Regions from separate parts of the Terribacillus saccharophilus genome, predicted to be linked through region 2. Evidence: riboswitches for the same ligand, from Rfam matches in the RefSeq annotation. Region 2 holds a riboswitch; each other region holds the start of a gene.

Region 1 (4,809 bases), 1.3 Mb from region 2:
ATGCTGCTCAAGATAGTTCGCAAGCTTTTCTGCATTTTGGACGTGGCGTTCAACGCGCAAGTGCAAAGTCTCTAGCCCCTGAATCAGCTGCCATGCATTAAACGGACTAAGCGCAGCGCCTAAATCACGCAGTAATTGCACACGCAATTTTGTACTGAAAGCAAGGGTTCCGAAATCAAATGCATAGCGGATGCCATTGTAGCTCGGATCCGGCTCTGTAAATGTCGGAAATTTCGGTGAATTCCAATCAAACCTGCCTCCGTCAACAATCAATCCTCCAATAGAAGTACCATGACCGCCAATCCACTTCGTCGCACTGTGAACAACAATATCAGCACCTAATGTGATCGGTTTGCTCAAAATAGGTGTAGCAAATGTACTGTCAACGATTAGCGGAATACCCGCATCATGCGCCACTTCGGCTACGGCTTCCACGTCTAGTACATGCAGACTCGGGTTTCCGATAATCTCTGCAAATACAGCCTTCGTTTTGTCTGTAATCGCTGCACGGAAAGCTTCCGGATCAGTTGGGTCGACGAATTTTACGTTGATTCCATAACGCGGAAGTGTCGTTTGGAATAGATTATACGTTCCGCCATATAAGTTGGTCGCTGCTACGATTTCATCTCCAGCTGCAGCCAGATTTAGGATGCTGTAACTGATTGCTGCCATTCCAGAAGCAACTGCAACTGCTGCAACGCCGTCTTCCAGCAATGCAATCCGTTTTTCTAATACATCGACGGTAGGGTTACCAATACGGGAATAAATGTTACCTGGTTCATCCAATGCGAATAGACGCTCAGCATGATCTGTATCATGGAAAAGGTATGAAGTTGTTTGATAAAGCGGTACTGCTCTTGAACCTGTTGTCGGATCTGGTGCTTGACCACCGTGTAATGCTAATGTCTCTGCTTTATATACTTGATCTGTCATTTTGTCATTCCTCCAATTTTTATATAGATGAAAAAAGCAGCTTCCAGTAAGAAGCTGCTGCATAAGCATGAAACTTCTTATCTCTCAAACTCTTTGTTTGCTGGAAGTAGCACCTTCCAAGCATTGCTGCTTGCAGGTTGCCGGGCATCATAGGACCAGTCCCTCCGCCTCTCTTGATAAGTTATTATGAAATTTTCATAGGCTGCTGAAGCACCTCACGGATATGATGTCCCCATTTTTCAAATTCGAGCAGAAAGCCATCATGTCCATAAATTGTTTTAACGTCTATATGACGGGCACCCGGAACTGCCGCTGCAAAGCGTTCAATCTCTTCCGGCGGAAACAGCAGATCTCTGGAGAAGCCGAATGTCAGTACAATCGCTTTTATACTTTGAGCAGCAGACTGCCATCCTCCTCTTCCCCTTCCGATATCATGGCTGTTCATCGCTTCTAATAATGTCACGTAACAATTGGCATCAAAGCGATTGACGAGCTTCTCTCCTTGGTAGTTCAAATATGATTCCACTTCATAAGCTGCATCGTCCCTGCGGGAGGCAGCGCGACGGAAGCGTTCATTATATTGGTGATCAGAGCGGTAAGTAAGCATTCCTACCATCCTTGCAAGTCCGAGACCCGCAGCAGGTGGTTTATCTGCTGTGTAGTTACCATTGTTCCAATCGTGATCGGAAGTGATAGCTGTCTTGGCTAAGTGATTATAGGCAATTGCGTAATCACTTACATAAGGAGTTGCCGCCAAGGGGATCAGCACATCCATGAAATCTGGATACATGACACCCCATTCCAGTACTTGCATTCCTCCTAAAGATCCGCCGATCACAGCCCTTAAATGAGAGATTCCTAGCTTCTCCAATGCAAGGCGCTGAACCGAAACCATGTCACGGATCGTAATAGCAGGAAAAGCTGCCGCATACCTATCACCTGAAACTGGATCTGCCGATAAGGCACTTGTTGTGCCATTGCAGCCGCCCAGCACATTACATGTAATTATTTGATACCGGTCGGTGTCGATAAACCCTCCAGGCTTCAGCAATCCGCTCCACCAGCCTGGAACTGTACCATTACCAGCCGCAAGTTGATCTCCTGTCAGCGCATGGCAGATCAGCACCGTTTCTCCTGATTCGGGTCCGCTTCTTTCATAAGCTACTTCCACCTGTGAAAGGATTTCACCTGATTCAAGCTCGATATCCCCTATTAGAAGTTTTCCGGTTTGGTATGACTGTTGTGACCCCATGTTCCGTACACTTCCTCCCCTCAAAATAAAAAAACCACCCTGAGAGGACAGGGTGGCAATATGTACCGACATGTCTCTCTCATCTCTAAAGTGCATACGCACTTTCAGGAATTAGCACCTTATAAGCATTTCTGCTTGCAGGTTGCCGGGCATCGTCGGGCCAGTCCCTCCGCCTCTCTTGATAAGAGCTTGCTATTTATTTGTTAACAGGATTGTAGCATGGGTTAAAATATGAGTCAACTATAAATTCTGAAATTTCCATTTACGCTGTAAAATCCCCCAGAAATTTGGACGCCCCGCATCAGCTAATGCCAATGCGGGGCTAATAATGTAACTTTTCTATTGTAAGTAGAGGATACCTAATACATCCTCTTGCCGCGGTACTTGTTCCACATGGTAGTTTACACTTAAACGATGCAATCCCTACCTCTATTGCATCCTCACGGCTCCTAGGCCGCTCCAGTCTGAATAAGTACTTCTAATTAAAACTATAGCAGAATGCCAATGATCTTCGATAAAGTTACTTAAACATCGAAGACGTTAACTATCTTATCATGCTTTACAATTATTGTCAAACTCCCGATGGAGCGCCTATCCGCAGCTATCTATCTATTCCCGCTGTAACACCGCGCAAACTACTCCAAATTTCCCATATTTCTTAAATTCGGCACTATTTTAGTAACGCTTCATGACAAAAGCCCTGAAAACACTTACACGAGTTGGTCAGAAATATTCACGTAAGATAACCTGACAAGTTTGTTACATTTTTTTGTCTGGCACTTATAATGAGAAAAGATTTAAATTTTCAAACAATAAAGATAAACACAGGGGGTAGAGAAAATGGATATGGCTAATACGGTATTCATGTTTGTCGCAACTGTCTTGGTATGGTTGATGACACCAGCACTCGCACTCTTCTACGGCGGGTTAGTAAGAAGCAAGAACGTACTGAGCACAGCGATGCACAGCTTTACGACTATGGCAATCGTATCAATCATCTGGATTATTATCGGCTTTTCCCTGGCGTTCTCACCAGGTAACGGAATTATTGGAGGATTAGATTTCTTCGGACTTAATAATGTTGGTTTCGAGCCGACTGAAGGACACACTATTCCATTCAATTTATTCATGATGTTCCAAATGACATTCGCGATTCTGACAACTGCAATCGTATCTGGCGCTTATGCAGAACGTATTCGTTTCCCGGCATTCATCTTATTTACAGTTCTATGGGTCCTCATCGTTTACTCCCCACTTGCACACTGGGTATGGGGCGGCGGCTGGATCGCTGAAATGGGCGCTCTAGATTTCGCAGGCGGAAACGTTGTCCACATTTCCTCCGGTCTTGCAGGTTTGGTTGTTGCAATCGTTATTGGTAAACGGAAAAATGCAGGCACCACTGCACCGCATAACCTGATCTTCACCTTAATTGGAGGCGCACTTCTATGGTTCGGCTGGTTCGGATTCAACGTCGGCAGTGAGCTTGCTTTCGATGACGTAGCAATGTATGCCTTCATCAATACAAATACTGCTGCTGCTTCTGGTGTACTAGGCTGGATGATCATTGAATGGGTTGTCAATAAAAAGCCAACACTATTGGGAGCTGTATCCGGTGCGATTGCCGGTCTTGTAGCCATCACTCCTGCTGCAGGTTTCGTCTCCCCTATTGCCAGCATTCCTATCGGCTTCATCGGCGGTATCGTTTGCTTCTGGGGTGTCGGCTGGCTGAAACAGAAGCTAGGCTATGATGACGCACTCGATGCTTTCGGATTGCACGCAGTCGGTGGTACTTGGGGTGGTATCGCAACAGGCTTGTTCGCTAGCGATTCCATTAATTCAATCGTTGAGCACAATGGTCTTTTCTACGGTGGCGGTATTGATCTATTATGGAGACAGGTGGTTGCCATCATTGCGACATTTGCATTCGTCGGCGTTGTGACATTTATCCTCATCACAATCGTCAACCTTATCTTCAAAGCACGTGCTACTGATGAAGAAGAAGCAAAAGGCTTGGATTTGACAATGCATGGCGAGCGCGCTTACCAGGATTAAACTAAAAGGAGGAACGGTATATGAGTGACATGTTCAAGGTTGAGATTATCACTAGAAACTCAGCGGATCTTGAGGCATTTAAAATGAAAATGGCTGAAATCGGGGTATCGGGCATGACTTTCTCCCATGTGCAAGGCTGCGGCCTTGAGGAAGGCTACACTGAGCTATACCGCGGTGTCAAGAAAGTGCAGAACGTATTCGATCGGCTTAAGATTGAGATTGTCGTCAGTGCAGTACCTGTCGATGATGTCATCAAAGCAGCTACTAGTGCACTTCATACTGGTAAAGCTGGTGATGGAAAGATATTCGTCTATCCGGTCCAACAAACGATTGATATTAATACAGGAAAACAAGGTCCTGCAGCCTTGTAAAAAAAGCGCTCCTTTTAGGGGCGCTTTTCCTATGTAAAAAGCCAGCCTAATTTCAGGCTGGCCGGGAGAAGAACATGAGCTGCAATTACCACTAGATCATCAGTAAGCATATTATAAGCAGAAAACTGTAGTAGCAATCCCGCTTGGAGAAAGCAGGAGAGCTAATCTATAGCACTATTCTATATGATAGATTTTAGCTGT
Region 2 (4,809 bases):
GTGGTTACTTTTCTAAGAGAGATGAAAACAATAGCAGCACTTGCTATACTAGCAATCCAAAGAGGTTGAAATAAAGAAGTAGGAGCATTCCCATTTGCGCTATTAGTTCCAGTTTCATTAACATTTGTGACTTTCTTTGCAATAGGAGAAGCCAGAACTTTAGCTTGCTCAGTTGATAATGATGCGCCTTGTTGTTCTAGTCCATCTAGTAGTTGTGTGCGAACAGTGTTATTTAGGTTGTCTACAACTCCATTCAACATTTGTCCTGCCATCGTTGACGCCATTGTATTCATACCTTGATTAATAAATATCTCGACTTCAGGTGATGAAGGCGTTGAAGTTTGTAAGGAAGACTGCTTTTCACTAAAATCTTTCGGTATAACCAAAGCTGCATAATATTTTTGGTTAGTTAATCCTTTTTGGACTTCCTCAGCGTTATTTACTTCAATCCATTTAACAGCAGGATCTTCTTGATCTGCTGTTACTTTTGAATTTTCTTTTATCATTTCCACTATTGATTGACCCATATTCAGTTTTGACTGATTCGGGATATCAACACCTGCATCCTCATTTACGATTGCAATTGGTAGATTTTTTGGTTCTGGTTGGACTGATGGAATAAGTGTCAGAGAAAAAATAAATATTATAACCAATGCAATTATTGGTGATAAGAATAGTAGTTTGTTTCTAAACATTATTGAACGCCTCCTAGCGGATACTTTATAATAATAAATAAACACCGTGTTGTTTATTACGTTCTAAATTATATGTAGGAATTAGATACTATACAATAGTCAGATATGGTAGATGTGTTGGTTACGGGACACCTTTACTAATTGTGTTGGATAAGTAAGGAGGAATTTACATGACTGACAGTAATATTGATTTAAGGGTAATACGAACTAAAGAATCCATTCGAGATGCACTCATAAAGTTAATCGATGAAAAAGGCTTCGAGGCAATTACAGTTAAAGATATAACAACAAAAGCGAAGATTAATAGAGGAACATTTTACGCACATTATCAAGACAAATTTGATTTAATGAAGAAGTGTGAAGAAGAAATTATGCTGGAGTTATCCAGTATTGTAAAAACAAAATTCCCAAGTGTTATGACTTCACTTAAAACAGAATCTGCGGCTGTGCAGCCATTCCCGCATACAGTTTCTGTATTCGAATATCTTAATGAAAATAGCGATATTATGAGAGCTGTATTAGGTCCAAAAGGGGACCTCTCATTTCAAGCAAGACTAAAGGAATTTATGTGGGAAACACTTTATGGTGATAATCCATTTGCTTTTGTAAAGGAAGAAAGTCTCCTTGTTCCAGGACAATATTTGTCTTCTTATTTAGGAAATGCAATGTTGGGAGTAGTTCAACAATGGTTGAACAGCGGCAGGAAAGAATCTCCTCAAGAAATGGCTCGTATCCTGACAACCATTACAGTTAATGGTCCTTTGTTTGCAGCTGGTATAAAAAAGTAAAGCAGCCTAACGGTCAGATCATCCAACTGATTGCGAGTAAAAAGTTAGGTTTGGTTTTTTCACTAAGAGTAAATCAAAGCTAGATAAGATAATTTGCATGAAACATAGAGTGAAAAAGACAGCGTATTAAAATAATTGCTGTCTTTTTTACTCTCTTTAGTTTTAAAAGTCGCTCTAGTAACGGTCTTTGCGTTCTTATTTATTTACTTTTTTGAGCGAGGATAATATAAACAGGCTGATTTGCAATTTTAGTTGACGGATAAATTTTATCAACTACAGAGAAGCCAGCATCAAGGATTTCAGTTTCCATATCTTCAGAAGAAACTCTCGGTCCAGTCGAAGCTTCAGTCTTTTCTAATTCAATACATAAGAACAAGCCTTTGTGTTTCAAGGTTCTGTGAATCTCTTTCAAAGCTGTTGCAAGGGGCTGAACTTCATGCAAAGAAATCGAAGCAATAGCTATATCAATATTATGATCTTCTAATGGAATATCTTTAAAGTTTCCTGCAACAGTTTTAATGTTAGTAATATCTCTTTCCTCTGCTACTGTGTCCAAGTGTTTAAGGATATCTTCATCATAATCGAAGGCGAATACCGTTTTCACACGATCAGCAATAGAAAGAGAAATATAACCAGTACCAGCTCCAAGATCCAGAACGCTGTCGTCTTTCTTAATAGGTATTAGCTCAAATAATTTATCTGCTGGAACTCTCTCTATATTTTCTAAGTTGTTGATTTTCTTTTGTGATTTTTGATTCATCTTAGCATCTCCTTTAATTAAAGATATATAAACTCTGTAATAACTATAATAGAAGTGCATCTTCTTGTAAATGGCAAGGCTCTACGATTCTCATAGATGCTGTAAGTTCGTGGACGAAAAAAAGCTGCCATTTGGCAGCAGGATGAGAATACAATTTGTTTCGATTATAAGTAAGCTTCGTTTGGATCAGAAGATAGTTCTTCAATAGTAAGAAAATCAAAACGTACTGTTTGATCCTTTCCTTGAGGGCTGCAAGCAAATAATCCAGCTGAAATAGGGGAGTCATCCGGAATGTCCAAATGAGCAATTCGCATTTGCATCCATTCTTCGCCATCCCATGAGAAATCGATATAACAGTTTTGAGCAATCCTGGATATACGAAAGTATAAGTCGATATCTTTATCCTGTACATATTGTGTTGACCAATCAGAAAATCCCTGGTTTGTAACTACGACGCCTAACTTACTCAAACTATTAGTTATATATTCTAAAGAAGTTTTCACCCATACATCCTTTGAATAGCGAATCATCAACCCTGCATGGTCATACTTTGCATTTGGCTGTGCCTTCACCTTAGTGGTCATTCTAAAATTCTTTTCGGTTTTCATATAAAGAAAATGCCCGTTATCATTTTCGAATCCATAATGTGTCTTTTGCCAGAAATCTGTTTTCGGATCAGTGTTTAAAACTAATTGAGAGCTCTGTGTATCAATAAACCATTTTTGAGGTTCAACACGCCATTGGAGTAAACTATTCAATTCTTTACTTTCAAATTTTTCTTCTAAAAGCGTTGGTTTCGCCACTTTAATCCCTCCAATTTCTGTAATTTGTTCATCTCACTATCATTATACTTTTTCTGTGTTACGAGTAAACCAGATAATTGAGGTGTCACCAATCTTCGAATGATGGATGGTATTATGATAGATTAATAAAATAATACAAATCAAAAAATCAGTTGATAAAGATATGGGCAGTGTGTATAATCCTCTTTATTGCGCCAAAAAATATATTATCTTCTTATCAAGAGAGATGGAGGGACTGGCCCCGCGAAATCTCGGCAGCGGAACTTAATTCTTTAAGTTGCTGTGCCAAATCCAGAAAGCTGAGGCTTGATAGATAAGAAGAGTGTTTTATAGTTATAAAACCTCTTCTTAATTAATATAAGAAGAGGTTTTTTTGCAGTAAATATCAAAAGAGGTGGAACAATGAAGAAGGCAAATCCATGGGCTCTGATCCCATTTGTTGTTTTTCTAATTTTATTTATTGGATCAGGAATTATTACAGGTGATTTCTATACCTTCCCTGTCATAGTAGCTATTACAATTTCAGCAGGTGTAGCTTTGGCGATGAATAGAAAAGAATCGCTCACTAAAAAGGTAGATATTTTCACCAAAGGTGCAGGAAATCCAAATGTAATGTTGATGGTTGTTATATTTCTTTTAGCGGGAGCATTTTCTGAGGTTGCAAAAGGTATGGGGGCGGTAGAATCTACTGTTAACCTCACTTTATCACTAATACCTCAAAATCTTCTCGTTGTAGGTTTATTTGTAATAGCTTGCTTTATTTCGTTGTCAATGGGTACATCGGTAGGAACGATAGTTGCATTGGCACCAATTGGTGTTGGAATTAGCGAACAGACCGATTTTTCTATGGCGTTAGTAATGGGGGCTATTGTTGGTGGTTCTATGTTTGGAGATAACTTATCGTTTATTTCGGATACAACAATAACTGCGGTTCGAACACAAGGCGCAGAGATGAAGGATAAATTTAAAGTTAACTTCTGGATTGTGTTACCAGCAGCCATTGTAACATGTATTATCTTAGGCTTTTTAACATTAGGAGAATCTGGACAAGTTGAACACTTAAGCTATAGTTGGATCAAAATCATACCCTATATTTTAGTTATTGTTTTTGCATTAATTGGTATAAATGTATTCCTTGTTTTGGTTTTGGGAATTGTACTTGCTGGTGCTGTTGGATTGTTGGATGGAAGCTATCACTTCCTGAGTTTGATTCAACAAATTGGAGATGGAATGGCCGGCATGTATGAAATTGCCTTCCTGGCAATATTAATAGCTGGAATGGTTGAGGTTATTAAATTTAATGGAGGAATTGACTTTCTTCTTCAACTCGCAACTCGAAGAATTAAATCCAAAAGAGGGGCTGAATTTAGCATAGCAGGTCTAGTTAGTCTTACAGATCTATCAACTGCTAATAACACGATATCTATACTGATTACTGGACCACTTGCTAAAAATATTGCTGATAAATATGGTATTGAGCCAAAAAAATCAGCTAGTATATTAGATCTTTTTTCTAGCTCTATCCAAGGTCTGTTGCCATATGGCGCCCAATTTTTAGCAGCCGCCACTGTAGCAGGAATATCTCCGATCAGTATAATCCCATACTGTATTTATCCAATTCTAGTAGGAATCTGCGGAGTTATCGCTATTCTCATTGGATATCCGAAAGCTAAGCAAAACTAAAAGTTTGCTGTAGGTTGTTGTTTAATAACAGTAAATTCAAGAAGAGCCATGTAATTCTCTCACTGTTCTTCTTGTCCATT
Region 3 (4,809 bases), 720 kb from region 2:
TGATCAGAGAAGTTTTCAGGCAATGGCGATGCTGGAAAACGCAAGGGTATGAACCGATTAGTCTTGCTGTAAATATATCAGTCAATCAATTCCTTCATCCTGATTTTCTTGCCGAATTAGAGGATGCGCTGCTTGAGTATGAGATGGATCCTGCTTATCTGGAACTGGAAATCACTGAAAACATCCCGTTTTGTGACTCCTATGCCATATCTGTTCTGGAGCATATTAAAAAGCTTGGTATTCGCATCAGCATCGATGATTTCGGTACAGGCTACAGCTCTCTTCAGTACATCCAGCGCCTGCCTGTTCATACGTTGAAAATCGATCGATCTTTTGTCTGCGATATGATGCACAATCGAAATAATAAAGTGTTGGTGGAAACTATTTTGGCCATGGCAAAGCAACTCGATTTGGACGTAATTGCTGAAGGCGTGGAGGAACAGGAACAGCTTGAATTCCTGAAGGAAAATGGCTGTACATTAGTGCAAGGATATCTGATTGGGAAACCGATGGAGGCAGTGGAATTTCGTTCGCAGGAGCTGAAATAGGAGGGTATAAATGAAAAAAACACTTCTCTTTTTATTACTTGTTTGTCTTGTTGGATGCAGTCAAGAGTCTTCGGAGGTTGTATCTAAACCGGAACAGCCCCCGCTTGCAGAGGTGAAAGATGTGACCACAACATTCTCACACCCTGATACAAATCAAGTATTCAATATCATCCGAACAGATCAGTTTATGCAGAACTATGCAGAAAAGGTAAACCGTGACCCTGAGCAATATGATAATTATAAAACCTACGCAGAAACCTTTGTTGAGCCGTTGATGGAGTTCTGTTTAGCTGACGGTGCTTCCAAAGCAGATGCGTTCAGTGTTGGTGTTTTTAAGGAACAACCTCATGCTAACAGATTGGGTGAATTGGAAATGCTCAGCGAAACTATGGATGAAGAGCAAGTGACAGAACAAGTAAAGGAAGCGCTGATTCATTCGGCATCGATCCTGCCGGGTGAAGAGGAGACGACAGTTTGCGTGATTCCGACAACAGAGGCAAGTGGTGTCGATTACTTAGGTTATGCATATTCAGCCGGACAAATATCCATTTACGTTAACGCAGAAATGGACTATAGTACCCTGGTAACGACAGTGGCCCATGAATACAATCATAGTATCCTTTTTGAACAGTTTCCGGCGGTTGCTGAAGGGAACACATTGCTGGATCACCTCGTATTCGAAGGGAAAGCTGTATTCTTTGAAGAGGTTGCTTATCCCAAAGAATTCGACAGGGAAATCTATGAATATGATAAAGCACTATGGCGGGAAGCTGTAGAACATTTGGACGAAGAGAACTTGGCGGCAAAGGAAGAAATCATGTTTGGGAGCGAGGTATTCCCTGACATCTACGGATATAATGAAGGCTATAAGATTCTTGCTGAGTATTTAGAAAGACACCCCGATTTAGAGATCGAGGAGTGGATGGCTGCCAGTCCGGAAGAGATTTATGAAGGAAGCGAATATGCATCTTATTATGATTAAAGGGTTGCTCTATTGCAGCCTTTTTTATGTGGTCAATCCCGCAAGAAAAAGAATTTTCAAAAAACCAATTGACATCTGATTGGAAAACCCATAACATGGTAATCAAATCTTACAACTACATACTTGTTTTATTCTTATCCAGAGAGATCGAGGGATCAGGCCCTATGACGTCTCGGCAACGGGTTTACACAAATACCGTGCCAATTCCTGCAAACGCCTATGAGCGTTTGGAAGATGAGAATGGGGAAGTTTCATACGTGGAGCCCTCTTTTTTCTGGATAAGGAAAAAGAGGGCTCTTTTGCGTTGATGGGAGGAAAAGTAATGATAACGTTCAAGGATGTATCAAAGACATTCACAATCGGAAAACGGGAGGTGCATGCTGTCCGAAATGTGAATCTGACAATCGAGGAAGGAGAAATATTCGGCATCATCGGTTTCAGCGGAGCTGGTAAAAGTACATTGCTGCGGTTAGTGAATGTACTGGAGAACCCGACGGCTGGAGCTGTGGAAGTGCAAGGGGTGGATTTAGCTAGTCTTCGCCCAACTGAGGTCAGGAAAGTTCGCCGCAGGATAGGGATGATCTTTCAAAATTTCAATCTTTTAACCTCGCGGACTGTTGCTGGTAATGTCGCTTATCCTTTGAAACTGGCAAAAATGCCGCGAGCAAAAATAAAAGAGAGGGTAGAAGAACTTCTCCGTTTCGTTGGACTGTCAGATAAAGCAAAGGATTATCCAGAACAGCTGTCCGGAGGGCAAAAGCAGCGAGTAGGTATTGCTAGAGCACTAGCTACTTCACCGGATATTCTAATTTGTGATGAAGCAACCTCAGCATTGGATCCTGATACAACTGGAGAGATACTTCGCCTTTTGAAAAAGGTAAATAAGGAATTCGGCATCACAATTCTACTGATTACACATGAAATGCATGTGATTCAATCAATCTGCGACAAGGTTGCTGTTATGGAGGATGGCGAGGTCATAGAATCAGGAGGAGTATTTGATACATTCACAAGTCCTGTCCATCAGACGACAAAACGATTCATCCGCTCCGTGCAGCAGGATCTTCCTTCTCCGTCATTATTGGATGAGTGGCGTCAAAAAGGCGGGAAGCAGCTGTACCGGATCATCTTTAAAGGAGAGGTAGCAAGCGATCCTATCTTATCCCGGGTAACGAGGAAGCACGATATTGACGTGAACATCGTCTATGGTTCTGTCCAAGAGATTCAGGCTAAATTTTACGGCAATTTACTTGTCAGCTTTGATGGTGAAGAAGGAAAAACGGCTAGTGCAGTAAAGGAATTGGATGAAATTGTACAAATAGAGGAGGTGGACGTAGCATGGGCGTAGATTGGCAGACTTTTTGGCCTCGCATCGTTGAAGCAACTGGTCAGACGATCCTGATGGTAGCTGTCACTTTGGTGATTGGTTCAATTTTCGGCATTGTTATCGGTCTTTTACTTTTTGTAACACGAAAAGGAAACATTATGGAGAATGCTTTTCTTTATCAAGTTATCAATTTTCTAATCAATATTATCCGTCCGATTCCCTTCATTATCTTCTTAGTTGCGATTAGTCCACTTACCAGAGAAGTGATCGGTACGACCATCGGGACGTGGGCAGCTATTTTTCCGATGAGCATTGCTGCAGCATTCAGTATTGCGCGGGTTGTGGAAAACAACTTCATCAGCATTGATCCGGGTGTTATCGAAGCTGCCAAGGCTATGGGTGCCAGTCCGCTTCAGATTATTTATACCATACTTATTCCGGAAGCACTCGGTCCGCTCGTTCTCGGATTGACGTTCATTACAATCAGTCTGATTGATTTCTCCGCGATGGCAGGAACTGTCGGTGGTGGAGGTCTCGGACATGTGGCGATGACATATGGATATCAACGATTTGATACGAGTGTCATGATTGTTACAGTCGTTATTTTAATTGTGCTAGTCCAGCTTGCCCAATGGGTCGGCAATACACTTTCAAGAAAAATTTTAAGGAGATGATCGACATGAAAAAAACTCTACTTGGAATCATTTCGTTAGCCTTTTTGTTTATCCTTGCAGCATGCGGAAGCAGTTCAGCAGATGGCAGTCAAACAGTTAAAATCGGTGTGACAGGGTCTGATGGTGACCAATGGCCAATCCTGAAAGAAAAGGCGAAGGAAGAGGGAATCAATATCGAACTTGTGGAATTCTCCGACTATACATTGCCAAACCAAGCGTTGGCCAACGGTGAAATTGACATGAACTCATTCCAGCATATCGCCTTCTTAAGTCAATATGCCAAAGAAAATGGTGATACTATTGTGCCAATCGGTTCTACTGTCATTGCCCCAATCGGAGCTTATTCAGAGAAAATCGAAAGCCTTGATGAATTGAAGGAAGGCGACAAGGTTGCTATCCCGGATGATCCATCTAACCAAGCTAGATCGCTGCGAGCTTTGGAAGCAGCTGACGTTATTAAATTAGCGGATGACTTCGGCCAGTTCGGAGATCCTTCCAAGATTGTAGAAAATCCGAAGAACATTGAGATTGTACCTGTTGTTGCGCAGCAAACGCCACGTGTATTACCAGATGTCGCAGTATCATTTATTAATAATGGTATTGCAGGTCAAGCAGGTCTTAATCCGAAAGAAGATCCGATTTATCTGGAGAATGCTAATGATGATAGCATCACACCGTTTGTAAACGTCTTTGCAGTAAATAAAGACGATGAAAATAATGAGACGTACCAGAAAATTGTTGAGTTATATCAGGATGAAGCAGTGAAGGAAGCTGTAGATAAGGATACAAGTGGTGGCTCTATCGTAGTGGATGTGCCAAAAGAAGAGTTGCAGAAGCATTTGAAAAGACTACAGGAGGAGGAATGAAACATGAGTAAATCTGTCACCGAAGTAAACCGAGTTGCACTGCATTTGGACGCAAATGGGGAAAAGTATATCCAGACAAGTCAGGCCATCCATGCTAAACCGGAAATCGGCAATCAGGAGTTTTTCGCCAGCGAAACACTTGCTGCATTGCTGGAAGAAGCGGGTTTTCAAGTAGATAAAGGAGTGGCAGGGCATGAAACAGCATTTTATGCGCTGAAGGATAGCGGTAAACCAGGTCCGCGTATCGCTTTCCTCGCCGAATATGATGCACTGCCTGGAATAGGGCATGCGTGCGGCCACAATATTATCGGCACCACTAGTACAGCAGCTGGTATTGCCTTGGCAGAAACATTGGACCAGACAGGCGGAAGTGTAGCTGTTCTCGGTACACCTGCTGAGGAAGGCGGCCCGA

Evidence for each region. A riboswitch is a leader RNA that binds a small molecule or an ion and turns the genes downstream of it on or off. The one in region 2 is predicted to bind S-adenosylmethionine.
Region 1: linked by a shared signal. The riboswitch ahead of metX (homoserine O-acetyltransferase MetX) and the one ahead of GZ22_RS09690 (Na+/H+ antiporter NhaC family protein) in region 2 are both predicted to bind S-adenosylmethionine.
Region 3: linked by a shared signal. The riboswitch ahead of GZ22_RS13195 (methionine ABC transporter ATP-binding protein) and the one ahead of GZ22_RS09690 (Na+/H+ antiporter NhaC family protein) in region 2 are both predicted to bind S-adenosylmethionine.

What each region holds. Positions count from the first base shown of each region.
Region 1 covers NZ_CP008876.1:3,250,096-3,254,904, reverse strand. The annotation lists gene GZ22_RS16155 (PLP-dependent aspartate aminotransferase family protein) at 1-933, opposite strand, end outside; SAM riboswitch class I at 1,008-1,116, opposite strand; gene metX (homoserine O-acetyltransferase MetX) at 1,118-2,185, opposite strand; SAM riboswitch class I at 2,262-2,373, opposite strand; gene GZ22_RS16145 (ammonium transporter) at 3,026-4,237, shown strand; gene GZ22_RS16140 (P-II family nitrogen regulator) at 4,258-4,608, shown strand; gene GZ22_RS16135 (hypothetical protein) at 4,783-4,809, opposite strand, start outside.
Region 2 covers NZ_CP008876.1:1,901,398-1,906,206, reverse strand. The annotation lists gene GZ22_RS09710 (YhgE/Pip domain-containing protein) at 1-695, opposite strand, end outside; gene GZ22_RS09705 (TetR/AcrR family transcriptional regulator) at 866-1,483, shown strand; gene GZ22_RS09700 (class I SAM-dependent methyltransferase) at 1,683-2,243, opposite strand; gene GZ22_RS09695 (DUF1349 domain-containing protein) at 2,408-3,046, opposite strand; SAM riboswitch class I at 3,258-3,366, shown strand; gene GZ22_RS09690 (Na+/H+ antiporter NhaC family protein) at 3,449-4,729, shown strand.
Region 3 covers NZ_CP008876.1:2,619,186-2,623,994, forward strand. The annotation lists gene GZ22_RS13185 (GGDEF domain-containing phosphodiesterase) at 1-548, shown strand, start outside; gene GZ22_RS13190 (DUF2268 domain-containing putative Zn-dependent protease) at 559-1,530, shown strand; SAM riboswitch class I at 1,662-1,771, shown strand; gene GZ22_RS13195 (methionine ABC transporter ATP-binding protein) at 1,853-2,878, shown strand; gene GZ22_RS13200 (methionine ABC transporter permease) at 2,869-3,531, shown strand; gene GZ22_RS13205 (MetQ/NlpA family ABC transporter substrate-binding protein) at 3,537-4,397, shown strand; gene GZ22_RS13210 (M20 family metallopeptidase) at 4,401-4,809, shown strand, end outside.